One region of the Streptomyces sp. NPDC020996 genome, then DNA from elsewhere that is predicted to be linked to it. Evidence: riboswitches for the same ligand, from Rfam matches in the RefSeq annotation. Region 1 holds a riboswitch; each other region holds the start of a gene.

Region 1 (3,478 bases):
TCCATCGGGTCGGCCGGCGCGTCCACGGCGTACATCCAGGAGATCTTCTGGCGCAGCTGAGTGAGCATCGAGGTCAGCGCGGGGCTGCAGGCGGCCTGGGCGAGCGTCTCGTGGAACCAGCCCCCGAGCGAGCGCAGATCCTCGCTGTTGCCCCTCCTGGCGCGCTCCTGACCCAGCCTGACCAGGCCGCGCAGCACCTTCAGGTGGGCCTCGGTGCGCCGCTGGGCGGCCCGCGAGGCGCCGAGCGGCTCCAGCAGCACGCGCATCTCCAGCAGGTCGGCGGCCTCCTGCTCGGTCGGCTCGGCGACGCACGCGCCCGCGTGCCTCCGGGTCACCACGAAGCCCTCCGCCTCCAGCGTGCGCAGGGCCTCGCGGACGGGGACGCGCGAGACGCCGTAGCGGCGGGCGAGGACTTCCTCGGTGAGCCGGCCGCCGCGCTCGTGGACACCCGCGACGATGTCGTCCCGAATGGCCGTGCACACCGAGTGCGCGGGAATGCGCATGACCGACCTCCGCATTAATCCCCGTGAAACGTCGACGATTGACGTGTGTTCAGCGACTCTAATGCAATGGGCCGGAATTTCCGACGGCGGACCGGAATCCAGGGATATTTTTTGGTCAACGGGCCGGACCGCCGGGCAGACGGAACGCCGAAAGCCCCGGCCGGTTGGCCGGGGCTCGGGTCGGAGCGGACTTGCGGCGGGGCGGACCGGTGATCCGCCCTCGGAGGTTCACGCCCTCGGAGGTTTCCCTCCTCAGAGGTTCACGCCGTGCCTGCGCAGATAGGCGAGGGGGTCGACGTCCGAGCCGTACTCGGGGGTGGTGCGGACCTCGAAGTGCAGGTGCGGTCCGGTGACGTTGCCGGTGGCGCCGGACAGGCCGATCTGCTGTCCCGGGGCCACCGTCTGGCCCACCGAGACGCCGATGGACGACAGGTGGCCGTACTGGGTGTACATGCCGTCGGCCATCCTGATCACGACCTGGTTGCCGTACGCCCCGCCCCAGCCGGCCTCGACGACGGTGCCGACGCCGACGGCGTGCACCGCCGTGCCGCTCGCGGCGTGGAAGTCGATGCCCGTGTGACTGCCGGAGGACCACAGGGAGCCGCCGGTGCGGTATCCGGTGGAGACGTACGAGTGCGCGATCGGCGCCGTGAACGCGTTGAGGCGCTCGCGCTCGGCCTCGCGGGCGGCGCGCGCCTTGGCCTCGCGCTCCTGCGCGGCCAGCGCGGCGGCCTTCTGGCGCGCGGCCTGCTCGGCGGCCTTCTCGATCGCGGCCTCCTCGGCGGCCTGCTGCTGGGCCTCCGCCTGGGCGTCGATCTTCTCGGCGACCGCGTCACCGAGGCTGACGACGGGGAGCAGGCCGGTCCGCTCGACCGTGTTGTCGGCGGCGAGCGCCGGGGCGGCCAGAGCGCCGACCACACCGGTGGTCGCGAGCGTCGCCATGCCCGCCGCGCGCGCGGAGGTGCTCCTGAGACGGCTGGGACGGCGGTGCTTCCCGGTGGCGCAGGTGAACGCCATGTGGTGGCTGATCCTTTCCTTCCCTCTCGCCTACCGGGTTAGCTGACAGGTTCGGAGCAGGAAGGTCTCCTACGGGCCCCCTCGCCGCGGGCGCGGGCGTCCGATTCACCTCAGGGACGTGGGTCCCCGGCTCCCCTGGCTCGCGCCGTACGGGGACTCGGCGATGGCTGTCCGGTGCCGCGGGTGCGGCGCACTGCCTGACGGACAGCCCGGACGACGCTAAACGGGCCGCCTCTCCATCCCCAAACAGAAGACCGCTTTTGTAGCGCATGCCACAGGGCAGACAGGCAACCTCTGCCTCAATTCGGGCATGAGAGGGCCCCGGTGACCCGTCGGTCACCGGGGCCCCCACGCGCGCGTGCCGCTACTCGGCGGGCACGACGGTCACTTCGCCGATGCCGAGGGCCTCGACGGGCTCCTTGATCTGGGAGGCGTCACCGACCAGGACGGTCACCAGACGGTCCACCGGGAACGCGCTCACGGCCGCCGCCGTGGCCTCCACGGTGCCGGTCTCGGCGAGCTGCCGGTACAGCGTCGCCTGGAAGTCGTCCGGCAGGTGCTGCTCGACCTGGTCGGCCAGCGTGCTCGCCACGGCGGCCGCGGTCTCGTACTTCAGCGGCGCCACGCCGACGAGGTTCTGCACGGCGACGTCGCGCTCGGCGTCGGTCAGGCCCTCCGCCGCCAGGGTGCGCAGCACCGTCCACAGGTCGTGCAGGGCGGGGCCGGTGTTCGGGGTGTCCACGGAGCCGCTGATGGCGAGCATCGCGGCGCCCGAGCCGTCCGGCGCGGACCGCAGCACCTGGGCGAAGGCGCGCACGCCGTAGGTGTAGCCCTTCTCCTCCCGCAGCACGCGGTCCAGGCGGGAGGTGAGGGTGCCGCCCAGGCAGTACGTGCCGAGCACCTGCGCGGGCCACACGCGGTCGTGCCGGTCGGGTCCGACGCGGCCGATGAGCAGCTGGGTCTGGACGGCGCCGGGACGGTCGACGATGACGACGCGGCCGGTGTCGTCGGCGGTCACCGGCGGCACGGGGCGCGGCTCGGCCGCCGGGCCGGTCCAGGAGCCGAGGGTGTCGCCGAGCAGCGCGTCGAGGTCGATGCCGGTGAGGTCGCCGACGACCACGGCGGTGGAGGTCGCGGGGCGGACGTGCTTCTCGTAGAAGGCGCGTACGGCCGCGGAGTCGATGTCGGAGACGGTGTCCTCGGTGCCCTGGCGCGGGCGCGACATGCGCGAGTCCGCCGCGAACAGTTCCTTCGACAGCTCCTTGGCGGCGCGCCGGGACGGGCTGGCCAGCTCGTGCGGGATCTCGTCGAGCCGGTTGCGCACCAGCCGCTCGACCTCGCTGTCCGCGAAGGCGGGCGCCCGCAGGGCGTCGGCGACCAGACCGAGCGCCCTGGCCAGGCGGGAGGCCGGCACTTCCAGGCTCAGGCGGACGCCGGGGTGGTCGGCGTGCGCGTCGAGGGTGGCGCCGCAGCGCTCCAGCTCGGCGGCGAACTCCTCGGCGGAGTGCTTGTCGGTGCCCTCGGAGAAGGCGCAGGCCATGATCGTGGCGACGCCGTCGAAGCCGGCCGGCTCGGCGTCCAGGGGGGCGTCCAGGAGCACCTCCACGGCGACGACCTGCTGGCCGGGGCGGTGGCAGTGCAGGACCGTCAGTCCGTTGTCGAGCGTGCCGCGCTCGGGGGCCGGGAACGCCCAGGGCCTGGCCTCGCCCGCGCTGGGCCGGGGGTGGAACTCCATCGTGGCGAGCTCGGTCACTTGGCCGCCTCCTCGTTGACGTCGGTGCCTTCCACGGTGGCCTCGGCCTCCGGGTCCTCGGGCGGGTCCGCGGCCTCCGCGACCTCGGCGGCGACGGGCTCGTAGACGAGCACCGCGCGGTTGTCGGGGCGCAGGCGCGCCCTGGCGGCCTCCCGCACCTCCTCGGCCGTCACGTCGAGCACGCGCTGCACGGCGGTCAGGGCGA
Region 2 (3,478 bases), on a different contig from region 1:
CCTGTACATTTTTTACAGAGACAGCTCCGGGGACAGCTCCGGGAACAGCTCTGTCGCGAGGAGGGGTATGCCATGACCCGACCGTCCGCCCGACACGTCCTGCCCGGGTTCACCGAACGGACCGCGTCCGGGCGCCGATCGACGGATCCGTACGCGAAGCTGCTGGAGGAGCGGATCCTCTTCCTCGGCACGCCTCTCGACGACACCGCGGCGAACGACCTGACGGCCCAGTTCATGTACCTCGAGCACAAGGACCCCGACCGGGACATCGCGCTGTACATCAACTCGCCGGGCGGCTCGTTCAGCGCCATGACGGCGCTCTACGACACGATGCGGTACGTCTCCTGCGACGTGGAGACGACCTGCCTGGGGCAGGCCGCCTCCTCGGCCGCGGTGCTGCTGGCCGCCGGGACGCCGGGCAAGCGCTCCGTGCTGCCGGGCGCGCGGGTGGTGATCCGCCAGCCCGCGCTCGCCGAGCCGGTGCGGGGCCGGGCGAGTGATCTGGCGGTGCAGACGGAGGAACTGACGCGCAATCGCCGCCTCGTGGAGGAGATGCCGGCCCGGGCCACCGGACACAGCCGGGAGAAGATCGGCGCCGATATCGAGCGGGACCGGGTCTTCGACGCCCGGCAGGCCGTGGACTACGGCCTGGTGGACCGGATCGTCCCCGGCCGCCGGGCCCCCCTCGTCCCGCCCGTCGGGAGGTGAGCGACCGGTGATCCCGCCCGAACTCCCGCCGCTGCCCGCGCTGACCCGCGCCGAGGGCGAGCTGATCGACCGTTACCTCGACGTGGTGGACCTGCTCGGCCGCATCAATCCGGCCCACCACGGCGACACCTACCGCGGGCTGCGGGCCGCGCAGGCGCTGGTGGCCAGGGCGGCCGAACTGCGCGACGCGCTCGCCCTGATGCACCAGCGGGGCGAGACCGAACTGCACGCTCCCACCCTGGCGCGGGCGCTGCGGGTACTGGACGGCGAGCGGCGCACCGCCCGGGTCACCGTGCCTCCCCAGCCCGGCACTTGAGGCACGCGCCGGGCCCGGGCCGCGGTCGCCCGGCGCCGGTGTCCGGGCCGGGGCCGAAACGGACCAAACGGCGTACCGCCTTCCGGACTAGACACACCTCCTCTTTTTTGACCGGTCGAGTTGCGCAACGGGCCCGGCCCCAAGGCGGGATGAGGCATTTCTTCGCTGGTCCGGGCCGTTTCGGAGGTGATGACGCGCCTCCGAACACAGCTGTGGGCACCCGAACGGGTGAGTGGTGAGTAACAACACAAATCCCCGTTTCCGTTGGGCTTTTCGGACATCCGTGAGCCAAGATCCGTGTCTGACGACAAGCCCCCGCCGCCGCGGCGGGGCGATCCGGGCGGACGCCGAGTCCTGCCGCCGCCCGGATGACCGGTCGACAGGAGTGGATCGGCAGGAGTGGAGGACCCAAGCACGACGGGTCGCCGGAACGGTCACGCCATGACCGGGCCGAGCAGCCCTTGGGGTGAAGCCGCGCGAGCGGCCGGGCAACTTCGCCAGCCCGAATCCGACAGGTCATCCTTCACAGGCGGCTGACGAAGGGTTGCGCATGACTGCGCTCAATCGTGTCCCGTCGCTGATGGTCCGGGCCGGCACGGCCTCGGCCCTCACCATCGCCGCGGTGGGCGGCTCGGTCGTGGTTCCGGGCTTCGCCTCCGACGCGGCCGCCGCGACGCCCGCGACGAAGGCACTGCAGATCGCGGCTTCCAAGAAGGGTTCGCCCTACCGGTGGGGCGCCACCGGTCCGCACCGGTTCGACTGCTCCGGGCTCACGCTGTACTCGTACAAGAAGGCGGGCAAGAGCCTGCCGCGTACCGCGGCCCAGCAGTACAACAAGACCCGCCACATCTCCGCCAAGAGCCGCAAGGCCGGAGACCTCGTGTTCTTCCATTCGGGTTCGTACGTCTACCACGTCGGCATCTACGCCGGAAAGGGGAAGATCTGGCACGCCCCGAAGACCGGGGACGTGGTGAAACTGCAGAAGATCTGGACGAAGAGCGTCTGGTACGGCCGGGTCAGCTGATCCTTGCGTGGGGTGGCGGCGCCCCTGACACGCCGCCACCCGACGAGGCGTGACACGGTCCTGGCCGGTTATCCGTTCAACCATGGCCGACCATGTCCCCTGCACCGCACGCAACGAGACCCCGCTGGAGCGCGCCGACCGCAACTTCGGCGAACTGCTCCAGGAACTGCGCGTCACCCAGACCGGCGTGCAGATCCTCTTCGCCTTCCTGCTGACCCTGGCCTTCACCCCGCGCTTCCCGTCCCTCGACCCGGTCCAGCGGGCCACCTACGTCACCACACTGCTGCTCGCGGTCCTCGCCGCCGCCCTGTTCACCGCGCCGGCCGCGCTGCACCGCTCGCTGTTCCAGCGGGGCGCCAAGCCGCGCGTCGTCCAGGTGTCCTCACGGCTCGCCACCATCGGCATGGGTGTGCTGGTGCTGGCGTTCACCGGCTCGGTGCTGCTCGTGGTGGACGTGACGACGGGCCGGGCGGGCGGGGTGGCCGCGGGCGCGGCGACCCTGTGCGTGTGCCTCGGCCTGTGGTGGCTGCTGCCTCGCCTGGTGCGGCGGGCGGGCCTGTCCGCCGAGCAGCAGGCCGCGCAGCAGGCCGCGCAGCAGGCCGCGCCCGTCGTCAGGCAGCCGGGAGCGCCGCGGGACGCGGCCGTGCACCGGGAGCCGTCGGCACGGCGCCGCTGACCCTCGCCCGACGTGGCCGTGCACCGGGAACCGCCGCACGGCGCCGCTGAACCCTCGCCCGAGCCCCGCTACGGCTCCTGCTGCCCGGCTGCCGGCACCGGTCGGGCCGGCACCTTCCACGGCAGTTCGACGGAGACGGTCTTGCCGCCCTCCCGGGTGGGGCGCACGCACAGTCTGCCGCCGCACTCGGCGGTCAGCCAGCGGATGATCACCAGGCCGCGGCCGTTGTCCTGCTGGACGGCGGCGGGCAGCCGCTTCGGGAACCGGGGGTGGCTGTCGGTGACGCCGATGCGCAACTGTTCGTCGCGGTCGAGTTCGAGTCCGACGGTGAAGGTGGGCGACTGCCCGAGGGTGTGCTGGACGGCGTTGGTGGCGAGTTCGGAGACGATGAGCCGGACGGTGTCGGCCACCTCCGTGTGCGGCGCCAGGCCCCACTCCGCGAGGGTGTCGATCGCGTAGGTGCGGGCCGCGCAGACCGAGGCGGGATCGCTCGGCAGAGTGACGGATGCTTCCAGATGGTCTGCCATGGCGACGTCGTCCCTTTCCCACGGGACCGCTGGTCCGACACGGAGCGGATGGTTCGAGTACGGTCCCGGACTGGTGCTTCGCCGTCAGACTGCCATCACCGCACGGGTCACGGCTGGCGATCCACCGAGATATGCATATATCTGTCGCTCAAAGCGGTGAACTCTGCCACGAGAGACCGTGTCGGGGCGCCTCATAAGGAGTAAGGAGGGACCCATGCAGCACGGTC
Region 3 (3,478 bases), on a different contig from region 1:
AACTGCCGCCGTACGTCCTCGCCGGCTGGCTGACGCCGGCCGAGCCGTACGCGCTCGGCTCCATGCGGGCGCGGCGGACGGCCCGCGACTACGCCCGCCACCGCTTCGGCAAGCCGGCCAGGCGGACGGTGGCCGAGTACGAGGCGTACGCGACGTCGCTGGCGTTCCTGCGGCACCGGGGACGGCGCGGACGCGCGGACGCCGACTTCGTCGTACGGGAGCGGGAGTTGCTGGCCGAGCTGTGGTGGCGGCGCGAGATCGCGCGGCCGGCACTGGACCACGCGGCCAGGATGACGGCTCCCCCGGTGCCGGTCGTCACACCGCCCTGGCCGGCGTACGGGCACCCCGCGAACCCCGCGTACAACCCGTACCGCCACTAGCCCTTCAGGCCCTGGACCGGCCGACGGCGTCGTCCCCGGAGTTCTCGGGCACGCCTGACCGGCAGTCCTGACGTCGGGGGGTTTGCCGTCAGGACCGCCGGGGATCAGGGGAGATCAGGGGTTGAGTCCCTTGCCGCGCAGCCAGGCCATCGGGTCGATGCCGCCGGCCTGCCCGTTCAGGTGGACCTCGAGGTGCAGGTGCGGGCCGGTCACGTTCCCGGTGGCGCCCACGCGCCCGATGACGTCACCGGTGCTGACCTTCTGTCCGACGCTCACACTGATCGACGACTGGTGGCAGAACCACAGCTCGGTGCCGTCGTCCAGGGTCAGGATCGTGCGGTAGCCGTACGCCCCCGCCCAGCCGGCCTCGGTGATGGTCCCGCTGTGGATGGCCTTGATGAGCGTGCCGGTAGGGGCGGCGAAGTCGAGGCCGGTGTGGTGGCCGGAGGACCACATGGAGCCGGCCTGGCCGAAGGTCGAGGTGATCGTGTACGAGGAGGTCGGCAGCGTGTACTGCTTGGCCAGCTCGGCGAGACGCGCGGCCTCGGCCTTCTTCTTGGCCTCCGCCTCCGCCTTCTCCTTGGCCGCGGCGGCCTTGGCGGCGGCCGCCTTCTCGGCCTGCTCGGCCGCGTCGGCGACCTGCTTGGCGAGGGCGGCCTCGGTGGCCTGCTGCGTCTTGCTCTCGACCTGGATCTGCTGCGACTCGGCCTGCGCCATGATGCGGTCGCGCAGCGCCTCGCCGGCGTCCTTGGTGCTCTCCGCGGAGGTCACGCCGACGCTGCTGAGCGGAGTGGCGGACCGCTGCGGCTCGGGCTCGTCGTCGGAGATCAGCGAGCCGACCGAGGGCAGGTCGGGCATGGAGATGGACACCGGCGGCTTGCCGGTGTTGGCGCTGGCCATGCCGCCCGCGCCGACAGCGGCTATGACGCCGACGCCCAGAACCGTGGAGCTGCGGGCGAGTCCCCCGCCGCGCTGCTTGGAGACGCGGTGCCGACCGCGGACGGGGCGGACGGAGTCCTCCGTGGGGTTCCATGCCTCCCACGGGCCCTCGTCGGTGCGGTAGCTGCCGTAGCCGAAGGTGTCACTCGGCTGGAACGGGGCTGTCGGGGCAGGCCGGTTTGACGCCACGTGGGCGTGCTCCTTTCCTTCCTCCTCGCCTACCGGGTTAGCTGACGGGTTCGGAGCAGGAAGGTCTCCTACGCGCGTATATCCACCGTGATCCCACGGCGGCATTCGCGCGATTCACCCCAGGGTGGTGGTTCCCCGGTTCCCTTGCGGGATTCGGCGCGTGCGCACGGAGCCGCCTCTTGTGACGGCTGGGACGACCGCGCTGCGTTATCGAACGTTAATAGACGCAGGGGCTCGTTTCCAAGCCGTTCCGCTTGATCATTAACGAATCCAGGTCGGACGTACATCCCCATGACCGTCTAAAAACGGGCGAGTTGGCCCCTCACATACCCCGCCGATCACACTGCGCAGGGCGGCCGCCCCATCACTCACAGTCACGGACCGTGCAAAAACACCGACGGCCGGGACCTCTGAGGATCCCGGCCGTCGGCCTTGAGTAGCGGGGACAGGATTTGAACCTGCGACCTCTGGGTTATGAGCCCAGCGAGCTACCGAGCTGCTCCACCCCGCGTCGGTGTGTCACCAGTGTACGTCATACGCAGGACGGCAAGCACACGCGTTTCTCCGCGGTACCCGCCGTCAGCCGCGTACGGCGGGAAGGCGACTCTGTCCGCACCGCAGGCGCAACGCGCACCCCCACCGAACCGCGACAGGCCGCCGCAGGCATCCCGCACCACGCCGCCACACGCACCCCGCTACCCCACCAGATGCCGATTGGGCGCCTTGGCCCGCTCCGCGTACTCCGGCAGCACGACCACGTCGACCCCCTCCCCCGCCAGCAGCCCACTGCCGTCGGCGCTCTCGACGAACGTGTCGGGCTCCCGCCAAGCCGTCACCACCCGCCGGACCCCCGCGTCGAGGATCAGCCGCGCGCACGGCTTGGGCCGGGACGCACGCCGGGCGCACGGCTCGAGGCTGCTGTAGACCGTGGCGCCGGCGAGCCGGGGATCGTCCGGATCGAGCTTCGCCAGAGCCGCCTCCTCGGCATGCACCACAGGATCGTCCCCCTCACGGGAGTACCCCCGGGCCAGCTCGGTGCCGTCACCGGCCACCACCACCGCCCCCACGCTGAACGCCGTCCGCGACGGCGGGCACAGCGCCGCCAGCTCGCACGCGAGGGCGAGCCAGTGGCGGTCGGCGGCCACGGCGACCTCCCCCGCCCCGGGAGCCGTCGGCTCGTACCGCATGAGGACGACGTCCTCGATCCGCCGCGTCTCCAGCAGGCGCAGCCGCCCGCCCTGGTACGCCCCCGGGCCGAACAGCCGCGGCGCGGCGGGGTCGCCCACGAACACCGGCGCCAGCACGAGCTGCAGCTCGTCGGCGAGCCCCTGCTGGAGCAGCTGGGTGTGCACGAGCCCCCCGCCCTCCACCATGAGACGGCGCACTCCCCGGACGTCGTGCAGATGCCGCAGCAGCGGCCGCCAGCCGACGTCGCCGCCCAGCGCGACGACGTCGGCGGCGAGTCCCAGCGCGCGGGCCCGTTCGGCGCCCTCGTTGGTCGTGTAGAGGACCTTCTCGCCGCCCGTGTGCCAGAACCGCGCCGCCGGATCGAGTTCCCCCGAGGCGCTGACCGTGACCTTGAGCGGGTAGGCGGACCGGCCCGCGGCCACCCGGCCGGCGCGGCGACGCTCCGAGTTGACCAGCAGCCGCGGATTGTCGGCCCGGATCGTCCCGGCACCGACCAGGATCGCGTCGACGGAAGCACGTACCTCGTCGACCCGGTCGAAGTCCGCCGGGCCGGAGAGCAGAAGCCGCTCGGGGCCGGTGTCGTCGAGGTAGCCGTCCAGGGAGACGGCGGCGGACAGCAGGACGTAGGGATGCGGCATCGAGCGCGCTCACTCTCGGAGGCGGGCGGTCTTGGTTCAAGTTTGAAACAAACTTACACTGGTGGCATGACGACCCGCTGGCTCACCCCGGACGAGCAGCGCGCCTGGCGCGCGTTCATCGCGGCGACGCACCTCCTGGAGGAC
Region 4 (3,478 bases), on a different contig from region 1:
GCCCTCGAAGAGGTACTTGCCGTCCTTGTAGAACTCGGAGGCGGCGACGTCGAGGGCGAGGGCGATCTGCTCGCCGGGGGTGTAACCGGCCTCCTTGATCGCCTCCAGGATGAGGTCGAGGGCCTCGCGGTTGGAGCCGAGGTTCGGGGCGAAGCCGCCCTCGTCGCCCAGGCCGGTGGCCAGACCCTTGGACTTCAGGACCTTCTTCAGGGTGTGGTACACCTCGGTGCCCCAGCGCAGGGCCTCGGAGAAGGACTCCGCGCCGATCGGGGCGATCATGAACTCCTGGATGTCCACGTTGGAGTCGGCGTGCGAGCCGCCGTTCAGGATGTTCATCATCGGCACCGGCAGCAGGTGCGCGTTGGGGCCGCCCAGGTAGCGGAAGAGGGGGAGGTCGCTGGCCTCGGAGGCGGCGTGGGCCACGGCGAGCGAGACGCCGAGGATGGCGTTGGCGCCGAGCGAGCCCTTGTTGTCGGTGGCGTCCAGGTCGAACATCGCCTGGTCGATCAGGCGCTGCTCGGTGGCGTCGTAGCCGACCAGCTCCGGGCCGATCTGCTCGATGACGGCGAGGACGGCCTTCTCGACACCCTTGCCCTGGTAACGGTTCGGGTCGCCGTCACGGAGCTCGATGGCCTCGAAGGCGCCGGTGGAGGCGCCGGAGGGGACGGCGGCACGACCCGTGCTGCCGTCGTCGAGGCCGACCTCGACCTCGACCGTGGGATTGCCTCGGGAGTCCAGGATTTCCCGGGCTACGACGACGTCGATGGACGGCACGAGCATCTCCTTCGTGGATGTGACGCTGGTAGTGCGGGGCACTGGGCCTGACGGCCCGTCTTGCAGCCTTGCGACTAGAGCCTAACCGTCCCGGGGCCGTCGGCAGCCGACCGACCGTCCCGTGGACAAGGTCAGACGGTACCTATTGTTCACCCCCGGAACAAAGCGAGGTGAACAACGCGTGCACACCGGGCACCGGCGGGCAAAGAAAACCCCGCCCCGGTGCGTACGGGGGAACACGCACCGGGGCGGGGAGCCCATGGGGGCCGGGGGGCGGCTCCCATGGCGGTCCACTGTGGGGGACGCGGGCTGTGCGGGGCCTGCGCGCCGGCTACCGGACGGCTGTCACTTCAGGTGCAGCTGCTGGCCCGGGTAGATGAGGTCGGCGTCCTCGACGATGTCCTTGTTCAGCCGGAACACCTTCTTCCAGCCGCCCTTGACGTCGTGCTCCGCGGCGATCGAGGAGAGCGTGTCGCCCTTGACGACCTTGTACTCGCCGTCGCCCTTCTTGACCTTCTTGCCGGTCGGGGTGGTGACGGTCTTCTGCGCCTTCACGACCGGGCGCTCGGTGGAGCGGAAGGCGCTCTGCTGCTCGGTGTAGCGGGAGGCGGTGCCGCCGCTCGGCGAGGAGGACGAGGAGGAAGACGAAGAGGAGGACGACGACGGGGAGGACGACGAGGAGGACGACGAGGACGGCGCCCCGGCGGCGCCGTCGTAGGAGGCGCCGGACAGGCCCGTGCCGCAGACCGGCCAGGCGCCCTTGCCCTGAGCGGCGAGGACCTTCTCGGCGACGGCGATCTGCTGCGCCTTGCTGGCCTGGTCGGCGGTGGAGGCGTACTGCGTGCCGCCGTACGCGGCCCAGGTGGAGGCGGAGAACTGCAGGCCGCCGTAGTAGCCGTTGCCGGTGTTGATGGACCAGTTGCCGCCGGACTCGCACTGGGCGACGGCGTCCCACTCGGAGGCGGTGGCGGCGGAGGCGTTGCCGGCCGCCAGCAGCGGGGCGGCGACGGCGGCGCCGGTGACACCGGCGACGGCGACGGCGCGGGTGGAGCGCTGGAGAACAGTCGGACGACGGTGCTTGCCCTTGCCGGAAAACAGCATGGTTGATCCCCTCACCGACGCCTGCGAGGTGAGCTGTCGGGTTCGGGCCGGTTGAGTTGCCCGGCCGCCCACCTCCCGGTGCGCGACTCCACCCCTAGCCGTTCCCGCCCCTCAAGGGCCGGGCCCGGCGCCTACCTTGGGTCCCCCGCTCCTGCCTACGGCGCTTGACGCGACGACTGTTCCCGGACGGCCGCTGGCAGGATTCGGCGTTGCGGCAGCCGGGGCCCGCGTTGGCGAGCGGTCATGACCGTAGACACGGAATCCACCGGATTTCAAAGACGATCAGGGCCTCTGAGACTCATCCCACACTTTCGCCAAACCGGACATTCCACGGCGAAAGCGGACGTCAACTCCCGCTAGTTTTCGCCCGTTTCCGCCCCTACTCGCAGGGTCTGACCGGGGACGATGTGACTCGGGTCGGCGCCGATCGCCTTCTTGTTCAGGGCGTAGAGCTCGCGCCACCCGCCCTCGACGTCGAGGGTGTCCGCGACGGAGGCGAGGGTGTCGCCGGCGTGGACCGTGTAGGCGTCGCCGTCGTCGGCGTCCGTGCGCGCGGCGTGGCGGCCCGAGGACGCTTCCATGGAGCGGCCGTTCGCCGCCTCGTCGGCGCTGCCGCCGCGGTGGCGGCCGGTGCCGGTGTCGCCGCCGACGCCGCTACCGACGTCAAGCGAGCCGGTGTCGACGAGGCTCCAGGAGCCCACCATCTGCTCCGAGTTGTCCGTGTCGTCACTTTCGGCCGTTTCGTCGGGTGAGCCGTCGGACGTCCGCGACACGGACGGGGAGGCGGACGGCGAAGCCGACTTGTCGGACTTGGCGGGCTTGTCCGTAGTGCTGGAGGAACCCTTCGACGCCCCGGGGGACGCGGAGGCGTGGGACGGGGCGTCCGAGGGCGAGGCCGTGCCGGACGTGTCGCCGGACGCGTCACCCGACGCGCCGGACGAGCCGTTGGACAGGCCGGTGGAGTCGGTGACGCCGGTGGAGTCGGACGAGTCGTCAGCGATCCCGGTGTCGATGTCGGCCGCGCCCTTGTCCTTGTCGAGCCCGGCGGTCAGTCCACAGGTGTGGAAGGCGCCGGCGCCCTGGTCCGCGAGTATCTTCTCGGCGACGGCTATCTGCTGGTTGCGGCTGGCCAGGTCGGCGCTCGGCGCGTAGTCGAGGCCGCCGTACTTCTCCCAGTCCTCCTGGGACAGCCGCAGGCCGCCGTAGAAGCCGTCACCGCTGTTCTCGCTCCACGAGCCGCCGGTCTCGCATTCCGCCACCTTGTCCCACGTCGAACCGTCGGCGGCGCTCGCGGCGGAGGCGCCCAGGAGCGGGATGGCGATGGCGGAGCCGGTCACTCCGGCCGCGACGAGGAGAGCCGGAGCCTGGCGGGGGCGACGGTGACGACCGTTCCCGGAGAGCATGCGGAGACCTTTCGCGAGACAGCGGTGACCCACGCGGCAATCGGTTTTCGAAGCAGCCGCGTTGATGGGTGAAGGTATAGGCAGACGATCACTTGTCACAAGTTAATGCCGCACAGATCACATGAAGATCACGAAGTTGAGTGCGTGTCACGTTCTGGGACTCCGGCCTACTGGTTCCGGAGGGGTGAACTCGACCGGCA

What was found. A riboswitch is a leader RNA that binds a small molecule or an ion and turns the genes downstream of it on or off. The one in region 1 is predicted to bind cyclic di-AMP.
Region 2: it holds a riboswitch for cyclic di-AMP, as region 1 does, so the genes downstream of both, AB0G63_RS23035 (C40 family peptidase) here and AB0G63_RS26220 (M23 family metallopeptidase) in region 1, are expected to answer to the same signal.
Region 3: it holds a riboswitch for cyclic di-AMP, as region 1 does, so the genes downstream of both, AB0G63_RS08300 (M23 family metallopeptidase) here and AB0G63_RS26220 (M23 family metallopeptidase) in region 1, are expected to answer to the same signal.
Region 4: it holds a riboswitch for cyclic di-AMP, as region 1 does, so the genes downstream of both, AB0G63_RS03865 (transglycosylase family protein) here and AB0G63_RS26220 (M23 family metallopeptidase) in region 1, are expected to answer to the same signal.

Annotation. Positions count from the first base shown of each region.
Region 1 covers NZ_JBFADM010000043.1:30,202-33,679, forward strand. Annotated here, with positions in the region: gene AB0G63_RS26215 (GntR family transcriptional regulator) at 1-503, opposite strand, end outside; gene AB0G63_RS26220 (M23 family metallopeptidase) at 756-1,520, opposite strand; cyclic di-AMP (ydaO/yuaA leader) riboswitch at 1,533-1,693, opposite strand; gene AB0G63_RS26225 (pitrilysin family protein) at 1,885-3,273, opposite strand; gene AB0G63_RS26230 (pitrilysin family protein) at 3,270-3,478, opposite strand, start outside.
Region 2 covers NZ_JBFADM010000035.1:11,961-15,438, forward strand. Annotated here, with positions in the region: gene AB0G63_RS23025 (ATP-dependent Clp protease proteolytic subunit) at 73-708, shown strand; gene AB0G63_RS23030 (hypothetical protein) at 716-1,024, shown strand; cyclic di-AMP (ydaO/yuaA leader) riboswitch at 1,360-1,571, shown strand; gene AB0G63_RS23035 (C40 family peptidase) at 1,575-2,048, shown strand; gene AB0G63_RS23040 (DUF6328 family protein) at 2,131-2,724, shown strand; gene AB0G63_RS23045 (ATP-binding protein) at 2,793-3,251, opposite strand; gene AB0G63_RS23050 (helix-turn-helix transcriptional regulator) at 3,466-3,478, shown strand, end outside.
Region 3 covers NZ_JBFADM010000008.1:15,001-18,478, forward strand. Annotated here, with positions in the region: gene AB0G63_RS08295 (PrsW family intramembrane metalloprotease) at 1-380, shown strand, start outside; gene AB0G63_RS08300 (M23 family metallopeptidase) at 495-1,508, opposite strand; cyclic di-AMP (ydaO/yuaA leader) riboswitch at 1,520-1,677, opposite strand; tRNA gene AB0G63_RS08305 (tRNA-Met) at 1,946-2,019, opposite strand; gene AB0G63_RS08310 (dihydrofolate reductase family protein) at 2,204-3,334, opposite strand; gene AB0G63_RS08315 (MarR family transcriptional regulator) at 3,401-3,478, shown strand, end outside.
Region 4 covers NZ_JBFADM010000003.1:222,594-226,071, reverse strand. Annotated here, with positions in the region: gene eno (phosphopyruvate hydratase) at 1-780, opposite strand, end outside; gene AB0G63_RS03865 (transglycosylase family protein) at 1,120-1,875, opposite strand; cyclic di-AMP (ydaO/yuaA leader) riboswitch at 1,879-2,048, opposite strand; gene AB0G63_RS03860 (transglycosylase family protein) at 2,232-3,278, opposite strand; gene AB0G63_RS03855 (cytochrome P450) at 3,426-3,478, opposite strand, start outside.